DNA from 4 places in the Paraburkholderia sp. RL18-085-BIA-A genome. Region 1 is predicted to be linked to each of the others. Evidence: predicted binding sites of a transcription regulator. Region 1 holds the regulator's gene; each other region holds the start of a gene.

Evidence for each region. Region 1 encodes LexA, which represses DNA repair genes until DNA is damaged. Its sites were predicted from a motif close to ACTGTATNNNNATACAGT; they were not measured.
Region 2: the regulator LexA is predicted to act here: its motif matches at 1,501-1,518, upstream of imuA (translesion DNA synthesis-associated protein ImuA).
Region 3: the regulator LexA is predicted to act here: its motif matches at 2,364-2,381, upstream of recA (recombinase RecA).
Region 4: the regulator LexA is predicted to act here: its motif matches at 1,907-1,924, upstream of P0D89_RS05240 (ATP-dependent helicase).

What each region holds. Positions count from the first base shown of each region.
Region 1 covers NZ_JARESU010000023.1:30,072-34,271, forward strand. The annotation lists gene P0D89_RS17795 (universal stress protein) at 1-256, shown strand, start outside; gene P0D89_RS17800 (DUF2939 domain-containing protein) at 335-979, opposite strand; gene P0D89_RS17805 (hypothetical protein) at 1,137-1,481, opposite strand; gene lexA (transcriptional repressor LexA) at 1,675-2,325, opposite strand; gene P0D89_RS17815 (sulfate ABC transporter substrate-binding protein) at 2,640-3,680, shown strand; gene cysT (sulfate ABC transporter permease subunit CysT) at 3,847-4,200, shown strand, end outside.
Region 2 covers NZ_JARESU010000008.1:26,794-30,993, forward strand. The annotation lists gene P0D89_RS07645 (Y-family DNA polymerase) at 1-850, opposite strand, end outside; gene imuA (translesion DNA synthesis-associated protein ImuA) at 780-1,487, opposite strand; gene P0D89_RS07655 (hypothetical protein) at 1,613-1,843, shown strand; gene P0D89_RS07660 (hypothetical protein) at 1,917-2,135, shown strand; gene P0D89_RS07665 (DUF3800 domain-containing protein) at 2,440-3,588, opposite strand; partial or broken gene P0D89_RS07670 (efflux RND transporter permease subunit) at 4,008-4,200, opposite strand, start outside.
Region 3 covers NZ_JARESU010000013.1:73,231-77,430, reverse strand. The annotation lists gene P0D89_RS12070 (sensor histidine kinase) at 1-1,444, opposite strand, end outside; gene P0D89_RS12065 (response regulator) at 1,460-2,230, opposite strand; gene recA (recombinase RecA) at 2,462-3,538, shown strand; gene recX (recombination regulator RecX) at 3,546-4,200, shown strand, end outside.
Region 4 covers NZ_JARESU010000005.1:91,641-95,840, reverse strand. The annotation lists gene P0D89_RS05240 (ATP-dependent helicase) at 1-1,864, opposite strand, end outside; gene P0D89_RS05235 (hypothetical protein) at 2,176-2,439, opposite strand; gene P0D89_RS05230 (hypothetical protein) at 2,656-3,111, opposite strand; gene P0D89_RS05225 (RNA-binding S4 domain-containing protein) at 3,424-3,645, shown strand; gene P0D89_RS05220 (MATE family efflux transporter) at 3,937-4,200, shown strand, end outside.

The DNA of each region.
Region 1 (4,200 bases):
GCAGGAAGGGGTGAACTGGCTCACCGAGCGGGGCGTGAATGCGCAAGGGCATTTCGCGTTCGGCCATCCGATCGACGAGATCGCCAACCTCGCCAATGAATTGCATGTCGACCTCGTGGTGGTCGGGCATCGCTGCCGCACCGGCTTGTCGAGGTGGTGGATGGGCGCGGGCAATACGCCTTTGCTCGACCGGGTGTCGTGCAGCATTCTGGTGGCCTGTTCTTCCGCGCAGGAGCAGCAGCAAGCCGCGGCTTGAGGCGGCTTACCGCTTGATGCCCGCTGTGCGCAAACGGGCAGTGCGTCGGTCGAGTGGCTGGCCGTCAGGGCCAGCCGATCACTCGTTCAGATTAATTGCGGCCAGCTTCCACGTGAACAGACCTTCGCGCCTGAAAATCGCCGAGTAATGCGCGGCGTCCTCGCCGCCACGCCGGTAGGTGACGACGAACTCGTTGAGGCTGCGATAACCCGCCGAGGTTTGCCGTTGCGCGGGAGCAGCGTTGCCATTGGCGCTGTTGTTGGCATCACCGGCGGCAGGCGACGCGGGTGTTTCCGCGGCCGTAGGCGGGGCATTGTTCGCGGCAGCCCCTTCGGGTGGGCGCTCGCCCGGGTCGCCGTGCGGCGGCATACCGTTCAGCAAGGCCGCGACGCCGTCCGGTGTCGCATAAGCGTCGACTAGCGGACCGATCAGCGTCACGCCGATCATTGCGCCGATGGTGGCGAGTTTGCTGTTGTTATCCGCGTCCAGCCGACGTGTCAGCAAGCCGGCGATCTGCAGCTTCAGGCTGTCGCGCAACGCGGGGAAATCCACATACTGATTGACGGTTTCAACGTCGCGCGCATCGGCCGCGCGTTTGAGATTGTTCAGTGCGATATACGGTGATGCGTAAGCAAACCCGAACACGGCGATCACCACAATCACGATCAGCGTGATGATCAGCGGCCGGGTGGCGCTGCCTTTGTTGCGTGTCGGAACTGTCATCGAGCGGGACTCCCCATCAGGTTTGATCTAACGTGGACCTCGGTCACGCAGAAACCATCCCATTCTAGGCAAATTCCGCTGGCTAGTCTGGAAAGGGCGAAACAGCGAACGATTACGTGCGATGCATCAGGCAACTGCTGGCGGGCTCAACACTTAGTCAAGACTCGAACACCGCGCCGTGGACATTGGCTTCGTCGGCAATGCATCGGTCGATCATGCGGCACACCGCGTCGACCGTGCCGACCATGATCAGCCGCGACGGCCCGTGATAGACCCGCACCGGCGCGCGACGCGCCGGCTCGGCCGTGTTCAACCCCGAGTTCAATGACACGCGAGCAAATGCGGGCAACGCAGAAGGCAGGCTCGCTGCCTCGGCGGGTGTGTCGAACAGCGACGCGGTATTCGCCGCGGCCGCTTCGATCAATGAGCAAGGCACCAGATTGCGCAAATGGCGCAGACGACCGAACTGGCGAAAAGGCAGCAGGCGGGCAAGGCGTTCCATGAGTCTCTCCAGGCGATGCAGCGTTGATGCAGTGTGAGTGTGGCCAATAGTTACAAGCGAGGCACAAGCGAGGCACAAGCGAGGCACAAGCGAGGCACAAGCGAGGCACAAGCGAGGCACAAGCGAGGCACAAGCGAGGCACAAGCGACGTATCTGCGACGTATCTGCGACGCCAAGGCGCCGCGCTTGCGGCTTAAAACTCGCCGGGACGAATCAGCCCCACGGCGATGCCTTCCAGCGCGAATTCCGCACTGCCGGTCTCAACGAAGATGTTCTCGTAATCCGGGTTCTCGGCGATCAGCTCGATGCCGTTGGACCGGCGCTTCAGGCGCTTGACCGTGACGTCGTCGCCGAGGCGGGCAATGATGATCTGGCCGTCTTTCGCTTCGCTCCTCTTTTGCACCGCGAGCAGATCGCCGTCGAAGATGCCCGCGTCGCGCATGGACAGCCCGCGCACCTTCAGCAGGTAGTCAGGCTTGCTCGAGAACAGCGCCGGGTCGCACGCGTAGTGCTGCGAGATATGTTCCTGCGCGAGGATCGGGCTGCCGGCTGCCACCCGGCCGATCAGCGGCAGTGACAGTTGCATGATGCTGGCATGCGGCAACGTGAACTGGTACGGAGCCTCGTCCGGGCCCGCCAGCAGGCGGATGCCGCGCGACGCGCCGGCCGCGAGTTCGATTACGCCCTTGCGAGCGAGCGCGCGCAGGTGTTCTTCTGCCGAGTTGGCCGAGCTGAAGCCCAATTCGGCGGCAATCTCCGCGCGGGTGGGCGGAAAACCAGTGCGTTCGATCGCCCGGCGGATCAGATCGAATACCTGCTGCTGTCGTGCGGTGAGTTTTGTCATGGCCACTGTATGAATGAACAGGTGACTGTATTTTTATACAGTATTCGGCGCAATTCAAGCTTTACTTTAAGTTCGCTGGCTGGGGTGGCGTTCCAGCGCCGCTCTGCGACGTCGAAACAGCCGTTTTCGTGCCGCAACGCCTTATCCAGCTGCCATTACCACTTTTGCGTATTAAAAAATGAAGAAACATTATTTTTAATGATGAAAGCGCTTCGATAGACTGGCCTCCGAGTTGGCGCTCATGTGCACGTGACCGCGACGCAAAACGACACCAGACGCTGTTTCAGCGGACCACAACGCGGAGAAGATCGAACATGAACCATCGACACACGGGGCTGGCGGGCAGGACCAGGCAACTCATCGCGGCGCTCGCGTTCGGCGCGGCCGGCGTGCTCGGCACAATCACCCAGGCGCACGCCGCCGACACTACGCTGCTGAACGTTTCCTACGATCCGACGCGCGAGTTGTATCAGGACGTCAACCAGGCGTTCGGCAAGGAATGGAAGGCCAAAACCGGCGAATCGATCACTTTCAAGCAGTCGCACGGCGGCTCAGGCGCGCAGGCGCGCTCGGTGCTGGACGGTTTGCAGGCTGACGTCGTGACGCTGGCGCTCGCCTACGACATCGACGCGCTCGCCAGCAAGGGCCTCGTCGACAAAGGCTGGCAAAAGCGCCTGCCGGACAACGCGGCGCCGTACACGTCGACCATCGTGTTCCTCGTGCGCAAGGGCAACCCGAAGCACATCAAGGACTGGGACGATCTGATCAAGCCGGGCGTGTCGATCGTCACGCCGAATCCGAAGACCTCGGGCGGCGCGCGCTGGAACTATCTGGCGGCGTGGGCGTATGCCGAACATCAGCCGGGCGGCAATGCGCAGAAGGCGAAGGAGTTCGTCGGCAAGCTGTACAGGAACGCGGGCGTGCTGGATTCGGGCGCGCGTGGCGCGACCACCAGCTTCGTGCAGCGCGGTATCGGCGACGTGTTGATCGCTTGGGAAAACGAGGCGTTCCTGTCGCTGAAGGAGTTTGGTCCGGAGAAGTTTGAAATCGTCGTGCCGTCGGTGAGCATTCTGGCCGAACCGCCGGTCGCGGTGGTCGACAAGGTCGTCGACAAGCACGGCACGCGCAAGCTCGCCGAAGCGTATCTGAACTTTCTGTACAGCGAAGAGGGCCAGGAGATCGCCGCGAAGAACTTCTACCGGCCGCGTTCGAACAAGGTGCCGGCCGACCTGACCGCGAAGTTTCCGAAGCTGAAGCTGTACACGGTGGACGATTCGTTCGGCGGCTGGGCGAACGCGCAGAAGACGCACTTTGCCGACGGCGGCGTGTTCGATTCGATCTACCAGCCACAGTAAGTCTGCCGATGCCTGCCTTGTTGTCCGGCATCGGCATCGGCATCGACGGCACGGCGCGGCAACGCGCCACTTTCGAGCGCGCCCCTGGGCGCGCTTTCGGCCAACCGGAATCCGGCGGCCGAAGATCGGTATCACAACGCAAGCATCAACCTGAAGAGTATCCAGCATGACGACGTTGACCTTCCGAAAACCGAGCGCGCTGCCCGGTTTTGGCCTGACACTCGGCATCACGGTGGCTTATCTGAGCCTCGTGGTGCTGATCCCGCTGGCGGCGACCTTTCTCAAGACCGCGACCCTCGACTGGGATCAGTTCGTGCGCGCCGTGACGTCGCCACGGGTGCTCGCGTCGTATCGCCTGACGTTCTTTTCCGCGCTCGGCGGCGCGCTGATCAACGCGGTGTTCGGCTTTCTGGTCGCGTGGGTGCTGGTGCGCTACACGTTTCCGTTCAAGCGCATCGTCGACGCCGTGGTCGATCTGCCGTTCGCGCTGCCCACGTCGGTGGCGGGCATTTCGCTCGCG
Region 2 (4,200 bases), on a different contig from region 1:
CGCGCTCATGTTCGAGCAGCAGCTTGATGGCCGTAACCGCCAGTTGCTTGGCACAAAGCCAGCCACACAATTGCACGATGAGTCGATGCGCACCGAACACTGCGCCGTCAGCATGCTCAAGCCGGTCCGGCATTTCGATACGTGCGGAGAAAGTGGGTGGCAGTTCGAGCCAGTCAAACAGTTCGGGCGCGGTGCCGAATGCGCGGTCGAGTGAGTCGAGCAGATGTTCACCGCATCGCCGCTGCAGGCCTGCGCGTGGCAGACGCCTAACGTCAGCGATAGTCTCGCAGCCAAGTCCGGAAAACCATTCCCCGAACGGACGAACTTCGGGAACAGCCATCATCGGCAAAGCGGCCAGCCGTTGCTCAAGCGACGCGAGCTTGAGCACGCGCCGGTTTCCGAACTTCGCGAGTAGCCATCCTCCTTGGCCGGTCGGCGCAGCGCTGATGCGCGCCGTGAGCCCAAGCGTCCCGAGGGCACTCTTCGCTTCCCTGCACAACGCGAGCAACCCGCCGAAAAGTCGCAGACTCGCGCCGACCTCAACCACGACCGTCGCTTCGTCAAGCAAGGCGACCTCAGGGGAGAAGCGCATCAGGGCAACACCCACCTCGCGCTGTGCCGCTGCTTCCCTTGCGGCATCGCGTTCATGCATCTCCGTTTCCGGCGACAGTGTCAGCACTCCGCCGCGCTTCATCCCGAGGCGCACGCCAGCTGCACGTGCCGTGCTGTCTGTAATGACCACCTTGTCTTTCTCCAGTACTGCACTTCCGTGCACGGGCTCAGATGACCACTTCGGTCGGAAAACCTCGAGCGGCAACTTCGGCAAGTGGACGGCGAGAAAGACGCGCATGTCGGGAAAGCAATACAGGAGTAGGTTGAAGGGGAATCGACAGAGGCTCTGCGCGCGCGGGCCCTCGTCGTTTCACAATGTCGACGGTCAGACCGTCGGCGGATGGTCTTAAAGCGAGCCGCAAAAGCGCGGGAGATGAATCCTGTGCCGCAGCCAGAGGCCTGACCATCACGAAAAGTGTCTCGGATGACTGCGCAGCCAGATGCAGGCGCCGCAGCGACGAGGCCTGCGCGTATTGCACCCAGAAGATGAGCGCACCACAACTGCCTGCCCGCAGAATCTGCTCAGCCGACCAAAGCGCATCTGCGGTCTTCTGCGCTTTCACCCGCAACACCCGGTCAATGGGAAGTCCGATGTAGCTGAGTCCAAGTCCGTCCGGAGTGTGCGGCGGCTGCACAAACGCCACAGGGCGGTTGCCCGAACCACTGAGTGCCGGGCGCAACAGTCGCAATTCACCGACCCCGGCTTGCTGGACCATCAGGTCGACGAGCGCTCCGACCGGCCAGCCCCCTCCGGGAAGCTCGGCAGACAGCGCGGGATAGCCGGTCTCAATGACCCGCCCACGGCCACGCGCGAGCTGCGACGCACGCCACAAGGACGGATGTATCTCTTCGGCGGTGGCTAAAGCGCTGAGCATGCGGCATCAAAAACCTGTATATTTATACAGTATCGTACACGCAATTTCAGTGCGGTGAACTGTCACTTTTATTTGGGGAACTGGCCTCGCGACATCGCGCGCTCGGCTCAACATCCAGCTTCCTTTTGTTCAGAGGAGATTCCACCAGGAGAGCGGACGAGTGGGTTCGGGAGGCCGAACGAGAATCGAAGCTTGTCGATGCCTTGTTCAAGGCGCGTTATCTGATTTCGATGCACAACGGCATGACCGTGCGCTGCGACGGCGAAGAATGGGCACTCGATTTCGTCCAGGAGCTGAAGATGATTGACGCTACGTTGAAGATGGCAGGAATCGACACCGGGCGGCTCAAGCAGTAGATACATGTCGAGCCGCTAGAGCTGAGGCAATCACTGATAAGAAGCGGTACGGACGACCTTCAGAGGTCAACAGATGCAAACTGCGAAATATCGTGGGTACACGCTGTGGGGCCATGCCATCCTGCAGCAGGAAGACATCATGCGACCGGAACGATTCGCCGGAAGCGGCACAATCATGCGCGACTCGAAGGTTGTAGAGGCGTCTGGAGTGCTTGGCGCCTTCGATACTAATGAAGAGGCAGAATCAGCAGGCCTTTCATGGTGTCGTGCGTGGGTCGATAGCCACGGCTAGCGCGGGGGGAGACTGATGTGAAACCACTCAGTCACAGGCGACATCCGATGTGATGCTGCTGTGCGCGACAGCTCTATCACATCTCGCGTCGAAGCCCGTCACTCTGGGCGAGTGTTTAGCCACACAATCCGAATAATCATGAAAGAAAACTAGGTTTTCTACAAATATATGAGCGCCGCAACCGCTTACATCGTTCTCGCCAATCAAACGCTTCGGTGGTCAACCCCTGGAACACTGAACGACCCAATGACATGCTATTCGATGGCGTTCGCACGCTTCGGCGCGCCAGTGACGCGAACGCTGCTCAGATGCGAAACATGACCGTCGCGTCCAGGTCAGCATCACGTTCGTTGCTGTCCAGCTCGATGCCGAGTCTTTCGATGACAAGGTCTGCAATGTCGTCTTTATGGTTGCGAGTGCCAGTGAAGTTCAATCGACGGTTCACCGAGCCCGCGACGACGTCCGCGAGCTGCACAAGAGCGCTATTCTTCGAAGACACGGCAACGATGGACTCAAGAATCAGCTCATTTCCATGGCGGGTCTGAAGACCGTCGTGAATACGCTGCTTCATGCCTTCAATCGCAATCTGGTCAAGAGACTGCTCCTCGTCGAGAGTCACGGTGACGTACCGAGGTAGTCCCACTCGCCCGCTGTTCACCTCGTGCTCCAGACCTTTGAGCAGCATGAACTCGTGCAGACGTTGCACGGTGTCCTCGATGCTTCGCTTCAGATTGTCTCGCCGGACCGCGATAAGCTTGAAGCTCAGGAACTCGCGGTGGGCATTGATGACGTCGAGGTAGTCGGCTACCGCGCTAATGTCTCCTTTGCCGAACCTCGCGAAGTGCATCTCCCTCTTCGCGAATGTGGACCCGGCCTTCCACGTGTTGACGGCTTGCGACACGTCGAAGACGGCGCGGCCGTTCAATACCCACACAGCTCCTACGATGACGTGCGCCTCGGTCTTGCCCGTCTCGTCGGCGAACACCTGGAGCGTTTGCCGTGGCGCTACATCCTCGAGGACTGCATCGCGCATTTCGTCCTCGCGGCCCCGGCGGCGACGTCGTACCTTGACATCGGCCTGAAACAGCTCGTATTCGTTCTGAATCTTGGCGCGCGCTCGAACGAGAAGTGGTACGTGCTCCAGCTCGAACAGATGCTCGGGCTTGATACCGTCGGGATTGAAGAACGCTGGCTGAAACTCTGCCCAATACTTGAGCGCCAGGGTGACGTCGTTGTTTCGGGCCGCCGGAAACATATTCAGGATGTATGCGACGCGCGCTCTCTGGGTTGAGAAATCGCCGCTGGCCAGCGAGTCGATGAGGTCGCGCTTTTCTTTGCGAAGACGCTGAACCTTCTTTTCCGCAGGGTCCTCTACGGTCCCTTGCGCATCTTCACCGGGAACTGGTGCTTCGCCCTCGCCAAGTGCGAGCAGCTCTTCGCTTGTGGCCATCATGCGTCGCCTTCAACCTTTGGGCCTTCAGTTTATGGCGGTGACCGGCGAAACAATCAGCCGAAAAGAGGTAATTTTGTGGCCGGTTTCGCCGCTTCGATGTCGGCAGTAGCAGGCACGGCGACGGGCCCGCCTCGGGCATCGTTGGACGGGTATTACTGGAAGTTAGAATGAAAATGAAGAAGCAATCGCAACGAGGGCACGAGAGCCTTGTGTGCAATGGGCCGCCGCCGAGCGCGGCCAAAACGTCACGCCCGCGCGGTCAGCGCATCTATCTGACCCCGCAAGGTCGGCTGCGACTTCTGGATGGTGGCGAACACGATGCCGCCCTAGGCCGGTTAGCGAGCTTCGCGCGCAAATCCTGGCGGGTAACCAGGTCTGCCCATCCTCCTCCCGGATTGCAACGTGCACGATGCCCGTCAGAGGAAGACCGCGCAGACCAGCGCGACGACAATGAACTCCTCGATGAGCTTGTCCTTGAGGTTGTCCACCGCGCGGTCGATGAGTTGCGAGCGGTCGTAGGACCACCTCGACGCCAGGCGGCAGCGACCGCTTGAGGTCAGCGAGTTTTGCTTTCACAGCCTCGATGGTCGTCAAAGCGTTCTTGCCCGAACA
Region 3 (4,200 bases), on a different contig from region 1:
TGGTCAGCTCGCCGCCGTGCATGGTCGCGATTTCGCGGACGATAGCCAGTCCAAGGCCGCTGCCGTCGCCTTCGCGGCCGAGAATCCGGTAGAACCGCTCGATCACCCGCGAGCGCTCGGCGACCGGAATGCCGAGGCCTGTGTCTTCGACTTCCAGGTGCACGAGCCGCGCCGCGGCGTCGTGCCTTACCCGGACGGTGATGCGCCCGCCCGATGGCGTATAGCGGATCGCGTTGTCGATCAGGTTCGACAGCATTTCGCGCAGCATCACCGGATTGCCGTCGACCTCGACGGGCTCGTCGGGCGCCTCGTAGCCCAGGTCCATCTGTTTGGCGAGCGCGGCTTGCACCCAGTCGCGCACGGCGCTGCGCGCAACCTCGCCCACCTCGACCGGCGTGAAGATTTGTCCCGACATGCGGTTTTCCGCGCGCGCCAGCGCCAGCAACTGCGTGACGAGCCGCGCGGCGTGCTCCGAACTGGTGGCGATCTGTTCGAGCGAGCGGTGCACTTCCTCGGACACGTCCTGACGCAGCGCCAGCTCGGCCTGGGTGCGCAGGCCGGCGAGCGGCGTCTTCATCTGATGCGCGGCATCGGCGATGAAACGCTTCTGCAGTTCCATGTTCTGTTCGAGCCGGGTGAGCAGATCGTTGAAGGAAGTCACCAGCGGCTCGATTTCCGGCGGCGCGCGGCGCGCTTCGAGCGGCGACAGATCGTCCGGGCGCCGCGAGCGGATGTGCGCCTGCAGCGCGTGCAGCGGCTCGAGGCCGCGTGACAGGCCGAACCACACCAGCAGGATCGCGAGCGGCAGGATCACGAACTGCGGCAGGATCACGCCCTTGATGATGTCGTTGGCAAGCTGGCTGCGCTTGTCGAGCGTTTCGGCGACCTGCACCAGCACGGGCTGCGCGCCCGGCGTCTGCGGGAACTCGACGGTCGTGTAAGCGACGCGGATATCGTTGCCGCGCAGCACGTCGTCGCGGAATTCGACGATGCCCGGCTGCGGCCGGTCCTCTTCATGCGGCAAGGGCATGTCGTGCTCGCCGCTCACCAGCTCGCCGCGCGTGCCGAGCACCTGATAGAACACGCTGTCGACGTTGTCGGCGCGCAGAAAGTCGCGGGTGGAGTCGGGCAGCGACAGCTCCGCCACGCCGTTGACCGGATGAATCTGGCGGGCGAGCACGTAGGCGTCGGTTTCGAGCGCGCGGTCGAACGGGCCGTTCGCGATCGACTTGGCGACCAGATAGGTGACCGCGAGGCTCATCGGCCAGAGCAGCAGCAGCGGCGCGAGCATCCAGTCGAGAATCTCACCGAACAGCGAGCGGGGGCGCGCTTCGGCGGCGGCTTCGGTTTCGTCGGGCGGGGCGAACGGATTGGCGTAGCGCTCGTCGCGCGCTTCGTCGAGGTCCGCCGCGTGCGCCGTGGCGCGATCTGCGCGTGCGGACATGGGCGTCCTCTTCCTCTATTTATAGTGGTGACTTGCCGGCATCGCGCCGGACGGCGGCGAGGCGGGCGGATCGGGCTCGGTGGAAGCGGGCGTGGCGGCCGCACTCGCGCTCGCGGGCGACGCCGCCTTTTCGAGGCAGTAGCCAAGGCCGCGCACGGTGATGATGCGCACGCCGCTCGGCTCGATTTTCTTGCGCAGACGGTGCACGTAGACCTCGATTGCGTTGTTGCTGACTTCCTCGCCCCATTCGCATAGATGGTCGACGAGCTGTTCCTTCGACACCAGCCGGCCGATCCTTTGCAGCAGCACTTCGAGCAAGCCGAGTTCGCGCGCCGACAGGTCGATCACCTGGTCGTTCACATAGGCGATCCGGCCAACCTGGTCGAACGACAGTGAGCCGTGCCGCACGACCGTGGGGCCGCCGCCCGCGCCGCGGCGGGTCAGCGCGCGCACGCGCGCTTCGAGCTCGTTCAGCGCGAAGGGTTTCGCCATGTAGTCGTCGGCGCCGAGGTCGAGACCTTTGACGCGTTCGTCGACGCTGTCCGCGGCGGTCAGGATCAACACTGGCAGGTTGGAATTGCGCGCGCGCAGACGCCGCAGCACCTCGAGTCCGGACATGCGCGGCAGGCCCAGATCGAGAATCAATAGGTCGAACGTCTGCATTGACAGCGCGGTATCGGCTTCCACGCCGCTCTTCACGTGATCGACCGCATAGGCCGATTGGCGGAGTGATCGAACCAGACCGTCCGCGAGTATGCTGTCGTCTTCGGCAATCAGAATTCGCATGATGCGCCAACCTGGCCTTGCCGGCACCGAAGGTGTCTCCGGCGCACAGCGGTCTCCGAAAATTATTGTGGGTGGTTTGGGCAGCGCGACGGTAAAAATGCGCGTTCGCATGAGAATCGCGCTTGCCAAAACCACTGTTTTTTTATACAGTGTCTGGGTTTCGTGTGCTGTCCGCTAAAAGTGGGCGGCACATCTGCCTCAGACGCCGTTCATCATAGCAAAGGACGATTCATGGAAGAAAGCAAGAAAGGCTCGGCTGGACTGACTGCTGAAAAGAGCAAGGCGCTTGCCGCCGCGCTCGCGCAGATCGAAAAGCAGTTCGGCAAAGGGTCGGTCATGCGGCTCGGCGCAGGTGAGGTAGTCGAAGACATCCAGGTGGTCTCAACCGGATCGCTCGGCCTCGACATCGCGCTGGGCGTCGGCGGTTTGCCGCGTGGCCGTGTGGTCGAAATCTATGGCCCGGAATCGTCCGGTAAAACCACGCTGACGCTGCAAGTCATCGCTGAAATGCAGAAGATCGGCGGCACGGCGGCGTTTATCGACGCGGAACACGCACTGGACATCCAGTACGCGGGCAAGCTTGGCGTGAACGTGAACGACCTGCTGGTTTCGCAGCCGGACACCGGCGAACAGGCGCTCGAAATCGCCGACGCACTGGTGCGCTCGGGCTCGATCGACATGATCGTAATCGACTCGGTCGCGGCGCTCGTGCCGAAGGCTGAAATCGAAGGCGAAATGGGCGACTCGCTGCCGGGTCTGCAAGCGCGTCTGATGTCGCAGGCGCTGCGCAAGCTCACCGGCACGATCAAGCGCACGAACTGCTTGGTGATCTTCATCAACCAGATCCGCATGAAGATCGGCGTGATGTTCGGCAACCCGGAAACCACCACGGGCGGCAACGCGCTGAAGTTCTACGCGTCGGTGCGTCTGGACATTCGCCGGATCGGTTCGATCAAGAAGAACGACGAAGTGATCGGCAATGAAACGCGCGTGAAGGTCGTCAAGAACAAGGTGTCGCCACCGTTTCGGGAAGCGATTTTCGACATTCTGTACGGCGAAGGTATTTCGCGTCAGGGCGAAATCATCGACCTGGGCGTGCAGGCAAAGATCGTCGACAAGGCCGGTGCGTGGTACAGCTATAGCGGCGAACGGATCGGTCAGGGCAAGGACAACGCGCGTGAGTTCCTGCGCGAGAATCCGGACATCGCCCGTGAGATCGAAAACCGTATCCGCGAATCGCTGGGCGTCAATGCAATGGCCGAGGCAGTGACCGGCGCAGGCGCAGAAGTCGCGGACGAAGAAGAGTAACCCTCAAGTGATACGCAAGGGCCGGCCGTTGTCCGATGCCGGACGCCACTCGGGCGGCCCGCGTGACGAAGAGGACGATTCGTTCGAATCGTTCGACGCACACGATCGCGCTGCGGGCCGTGAACCGCAGCGCGCATCGTCTGAATCCTCTGCGCTTGCCGCCTCGGATCCTTCCGAGACCACCTACACCCGCTCGCGTCGCACGCCCGGCGAAGCGAAGCCAGGGCAGGACGAAACCAAAAAATCCCAACGCCCCGCACGTTCGCTCAAAGGACGCGCGCTCGGCTATTTATCTCGCCGCGAATACAGTCGCGCCGAACTCGCGCGCAAACTGAAGCCATTCGTCGAGGAAACCGATTCGCTCGATACCGTGCTCGACGCACTGGAAGCCGAGAACTGGCTATCCGACTCACGTTTCGCGGAAAGTCTGATTCACCGGCGCTCGTCGCGACTGGGCACGAGCCGGATCATCGGCGAACTGAAGCACCATGCGGTCGATCAGAGCCTCGTCGAAGAGGCCAGCGCGCAATTGCGTGAAACCGAACTCACGCGCGCCCAAGCTGTCTGGCGCAAGAAGTTCGGTCAGCTTCCCGAAACGCCGGCCGAGCGGGCGAAGCAGGCGCGCTTTCTGGCATCGCGCGGTTTCTCCGGCGCGACGATCG
Region 4 (4,200 bases), on a different contig from region 1:
GGCGCCGTTCCTCGTCGATCTCATCCTCGCTGCCGGTGCCGAGATCGGACGGAATGCAGCCGTCGACCCCGTTCAGCACGAACACGTTGCGCCACTCCTGCCCCTTCGCCGAATGAATCGTCGACAGGATCAGGTAGTCCTCGTCGATCAGCGGCACGCCCGATTCGTCGCTGGTGGCATCGGGCGGATCGAGCGTCAGCTCGGTCAGAAAGCGCTCGCGCGACGCATACGTGCCCGCGATACTTTCCATCTGCAACACGTCCGCATGACGGATCGCGGCGTCCTCGTGATTGCGTTCGAGATGCGGCTCGTACCAGCGCCTCACCATCTCGAACTCGGCGGGCCACGGCGTCTGCCGCCCGTACACGCTCGACATCAGCTTGACGAACGGGTGCCAGTCCTCCTGCGCACGGGCGGGCGCGGCGAACGCAGCCAGTGCGCTCGCGGCGGTATCGGCGGGATTGCCGCCGCCCGCGCGCGCAACCATCTCGTCGAGCACCTTCGCCGCGGTGGCCGGCCCCACGCCCGGCAGCAACTGCACGACGCGAAAACCGGCGACGCGGTCGCGCGGATTCTCCGCCCAGCGCAGCACCGCGAGCACGTCCTTCACATGCACCGAATCGAGAAATTTCAGCCCGCCGAACTTGACGAACGGAATGTTGCGCCGGGTCAGTTCGATCTCCAGCGCGGCGCTGTGGTGCGCGGCGCGAAACAGCACCGCCTGCGACTTCAGCTTCATCCCCTGCTCGCGCGCTTCGAGCACCTGTTCGACGATGTAGCGGGCCTGATCGGCTTCGTCGGCGACAGTGACCAGACGCGGGCGTTGCGCCGACGCCTTGTCGGTCCACAGATTCTTCGTGTAGCGCTCGCTGGCCAGTTCGATCACCGCGTTCGACGCGGCCAGGATCGGCGCAGTGGACCGGTAGTTGCGCTCCAGCGTGACCTGCCGCGCGGGCGGGTCGAACTGCGCGGGGAAATCGAGAATGTTGCGCACGGTCGCGCCGCGAAACGAGTAGATGGACTGCGCGTCGTCGCCGACCACGGTCAGGCCGCGCCCGTCCGGCTTCAGTGCGAGCAGGATCGACGCCTGCAGGCGGTTGGTGTCCTGATACTCGTCGACCAGCACGTGGTCGAAGCGCGCCGACAGGTCGGCCGCGATGGCAGGCTCCGCGGCCATGTGCGACCAGTAGAGCAGCAGATCGTCATAGTCGAGCACGCTCTGCTTCTGCTTCGCGTCGACATATGCGGCGAACAGCATGCGCAGGTCGGCTTCCCATTCGCGGCACCACGGGAACGCGTTGTCGAGCACCTGGCCGAGCGAGGCCCCGGTGTTCACGACGCGCGAATAGATGGCAAAGCACGTGCCCTTGGCCGGGAAGCGCCGTTCTTTCGCGGACAGCCCGAGTTCGTGGCGCACCAGGTTCATCAGATCGGCGGAATCTTCGCGGTCGTTGATCGTGAAGGACGGCGCGAGACCGATCAGATCGGCGTATTCGCGCAGCAGCCGCGCGCCGACGCTGTGGAACGTGCCCGACCACGTCAGCCCCTGCGCGAGCGCGGCCCGCGCGCCGAGCGCCGCGCCGGCGATGCGCGTGACACGGCGGGTCATTTCGAGCGCCGCGCGACGCGAAAAAGTCAGCAGCAGGATGCGGCGCGGATCGGCGCCCTTCACCACCAGATTGGCGACCCGATGCGCGAGCGTGTTGGTCTTGCCGGAGCCGGCGCCCGCGATCACCAGCAGCGCGCCGAGGGGCGCATTGGGTGTGTCGGCGCCATACTCGACGGCTTCGCGCTGGGCGTCGTTGAGCTTCGTGAGCCAGGCGGCGGTATCGGACGGCGGCGGAGATTCAGCGACGGAGAGCACGTTGGGTCTGGACGTTTGGATGGACACAGGATGGCGACGCATACTGTATATCCATACAACTGCTGGCGACAAGCGCCCCTTTTTTTGACGGCCGCTTGGGAGCGGGGCCGAACCGGCTTGTAGCTGCGATGGCTCGACTGGGATGGGCACAGCCCGAGTTGCTGCAAAGCTACGCGAGTCGGCTCGACGCGAACGCACGGATCTCAAAATAAAATGGCCCGTGCGCACCTTTTCGCGCGACGGGCCATTCATTGTTTCGCGAGCAAAGCGGAAGACGTGAGATCGACCTCCCCTGCCTGCGACGCAGACAACTACTGCTTCTTCGCGTCCTTCAGATTGGCATCGGCATTGGCCTTGTCGGCGTCGGCCTGAGCCTCGGTTTTCTTCTTGTCCGCCTTGGCCTGAGCGACTGCGGCCTTTTTGTCCGCCTTCGACTGTTCCTTCGCGGCCTGCTTGTCGGCGTGGGTGACGGGCGCCGCAGCCGGGTCGCTCGCCTGCGCGAACGCGACCGACGACAGACAACCCGCGATCAACGCGGCATAAATCCGGTTCTTTGTGGACCTGGTGATACTCATCCAACACCTCCCTCAAACGTCGTACGACGCGCTGCGCGGTGCTTTTCAATTTCAAAGCGGCACGGCAGCGTCCCGCTGAAAATCCGGGCTGAAGCAAAAGGGCCGGGGGTGCGCAGCCTGCGCGACGCGCTCCTCGCCCGACAGTTGCATCCAGACCAAGCCAAAGCACGGCGTGACCACACACCTCTGCCGCCACGCCCGCGCTTCGCGGCTGGCTTAGTGCTTCACGTCAGCGCCATCAACCTGAGTTGCAGCCTGCCCTTCCATGTTCATCTTCATTTCGTTGTTGGCGGCCTGCTTATCTGCTTTCTGGTTGATCTTCGCGTCGTGCACCTGCTCCTTGTACTGCGCCTTGGCGGCCTTCTGCTGATCCGTCATTGCCGCCTTCGACGCCTTCTTCGACGCGCGATATTCCGCATTCGCCTTCGCGTTGGCGTCACGCTTTTGCACCAGCGGATCGGTCGAACCCGACGCCGTCAGGCGGGTAGGCGCCGGCGTCACCGGCTGCACGCCCTGCGCGGCGGGAGCTGCGGGCGCGACATCCGCGCCTTGCGTTTGCATCTGAGCCTGGCCACTGAGCCCTGCGGCCGGTTGCACGGTCTGCGCCACGGCGGCGGTGGCGGCAAAAGCCGTGAGGGCGGTACCGATCAGGAGCGAACGAATCTGGGTCATGGCTAATCCTCTCTAAAGTTGTTGTGACGCGGGCGTCGTGTCCAGCGGTCGGTTGGGATGGGATGTCCCGCGTACCTCGCCCGGTCTTCTGGTCGCTGGCTTTCGATGAAAATCCAGCAATCTTTGCTACGTATCCGCACTTTACTAGCGAATTCTGCGATGTACGAGCCGTGTTACGCAACGTTTCACTTTCCGACAATCGGATAACAACTGCTTGCATTTGCTTGCGCGGGGGCCGCGCGGACCGCGGGCTTCATCCAGGGCAAGCTTGTGCCTTATGATGCGAACCCTTTGCCTGAAGGTGCAAACGCCATGCCCAACCTCGATTTCACGCTCACCGGCGACTACGTCGAACTGCACAATCTCCTGAAGATAACGGGGCTCGCGGACAGCGGCGGCTCAGCCAAAATGATGGTCGCGGAGGGCGCCGTGACCGTCGACGGCCGGGTCGAAACACGCAAAACCTGCAAAATCCGCGCGGGCCAGGTCGTGCTGCTCGGCGATACACGGATCGCGGTCCACGAGCCACATTGAGGCCACGTCCGCCAAGTCCGGCGCGCCTGCCGTGCCGCCAGTCCGGAAATTCGCAGCGTCGCGCGCACCAGAATCGTGCGTCTTCCATCGACATCGCCGGGGCGACGCAATAAGCTGTTGGTTTCGACAGACAAACCCTTTGGCCAACACGAGCGGCTCACGAAGCACTGCTTTCCTTCCCCGCTGCTGAACACGTTGCCGCTGCAACGCGCCGCCGCCAGCGTACGAAGCGAGCGACGCGCGCCTCACGCGCCCCGTGACACTGCTGCCACTTCCGCCGTCAAGCGCTTCATGACTCAATCCGGCTTCACCCGGGTGGCCGCCCGGCCGCCAACCTACTCCCGCCACGCGGCCGACACTGCCCGGCTCGCCGCGCCGCTCGCGATCGCGCAGCTCTCGCAAATGGCGATGAGCGTCACCGACACCATCCTGCTCGGCTCGCTCGGCCCCGATGCGCTCGCGGCCGGCGGGCTCGGCGCGAACCTGTTCTTCGTCGTGGTGACGCTGCTGCAAGGCGTGCTGACTTCGGTCAGCGTGAGCGTGTCGCACGCGCGA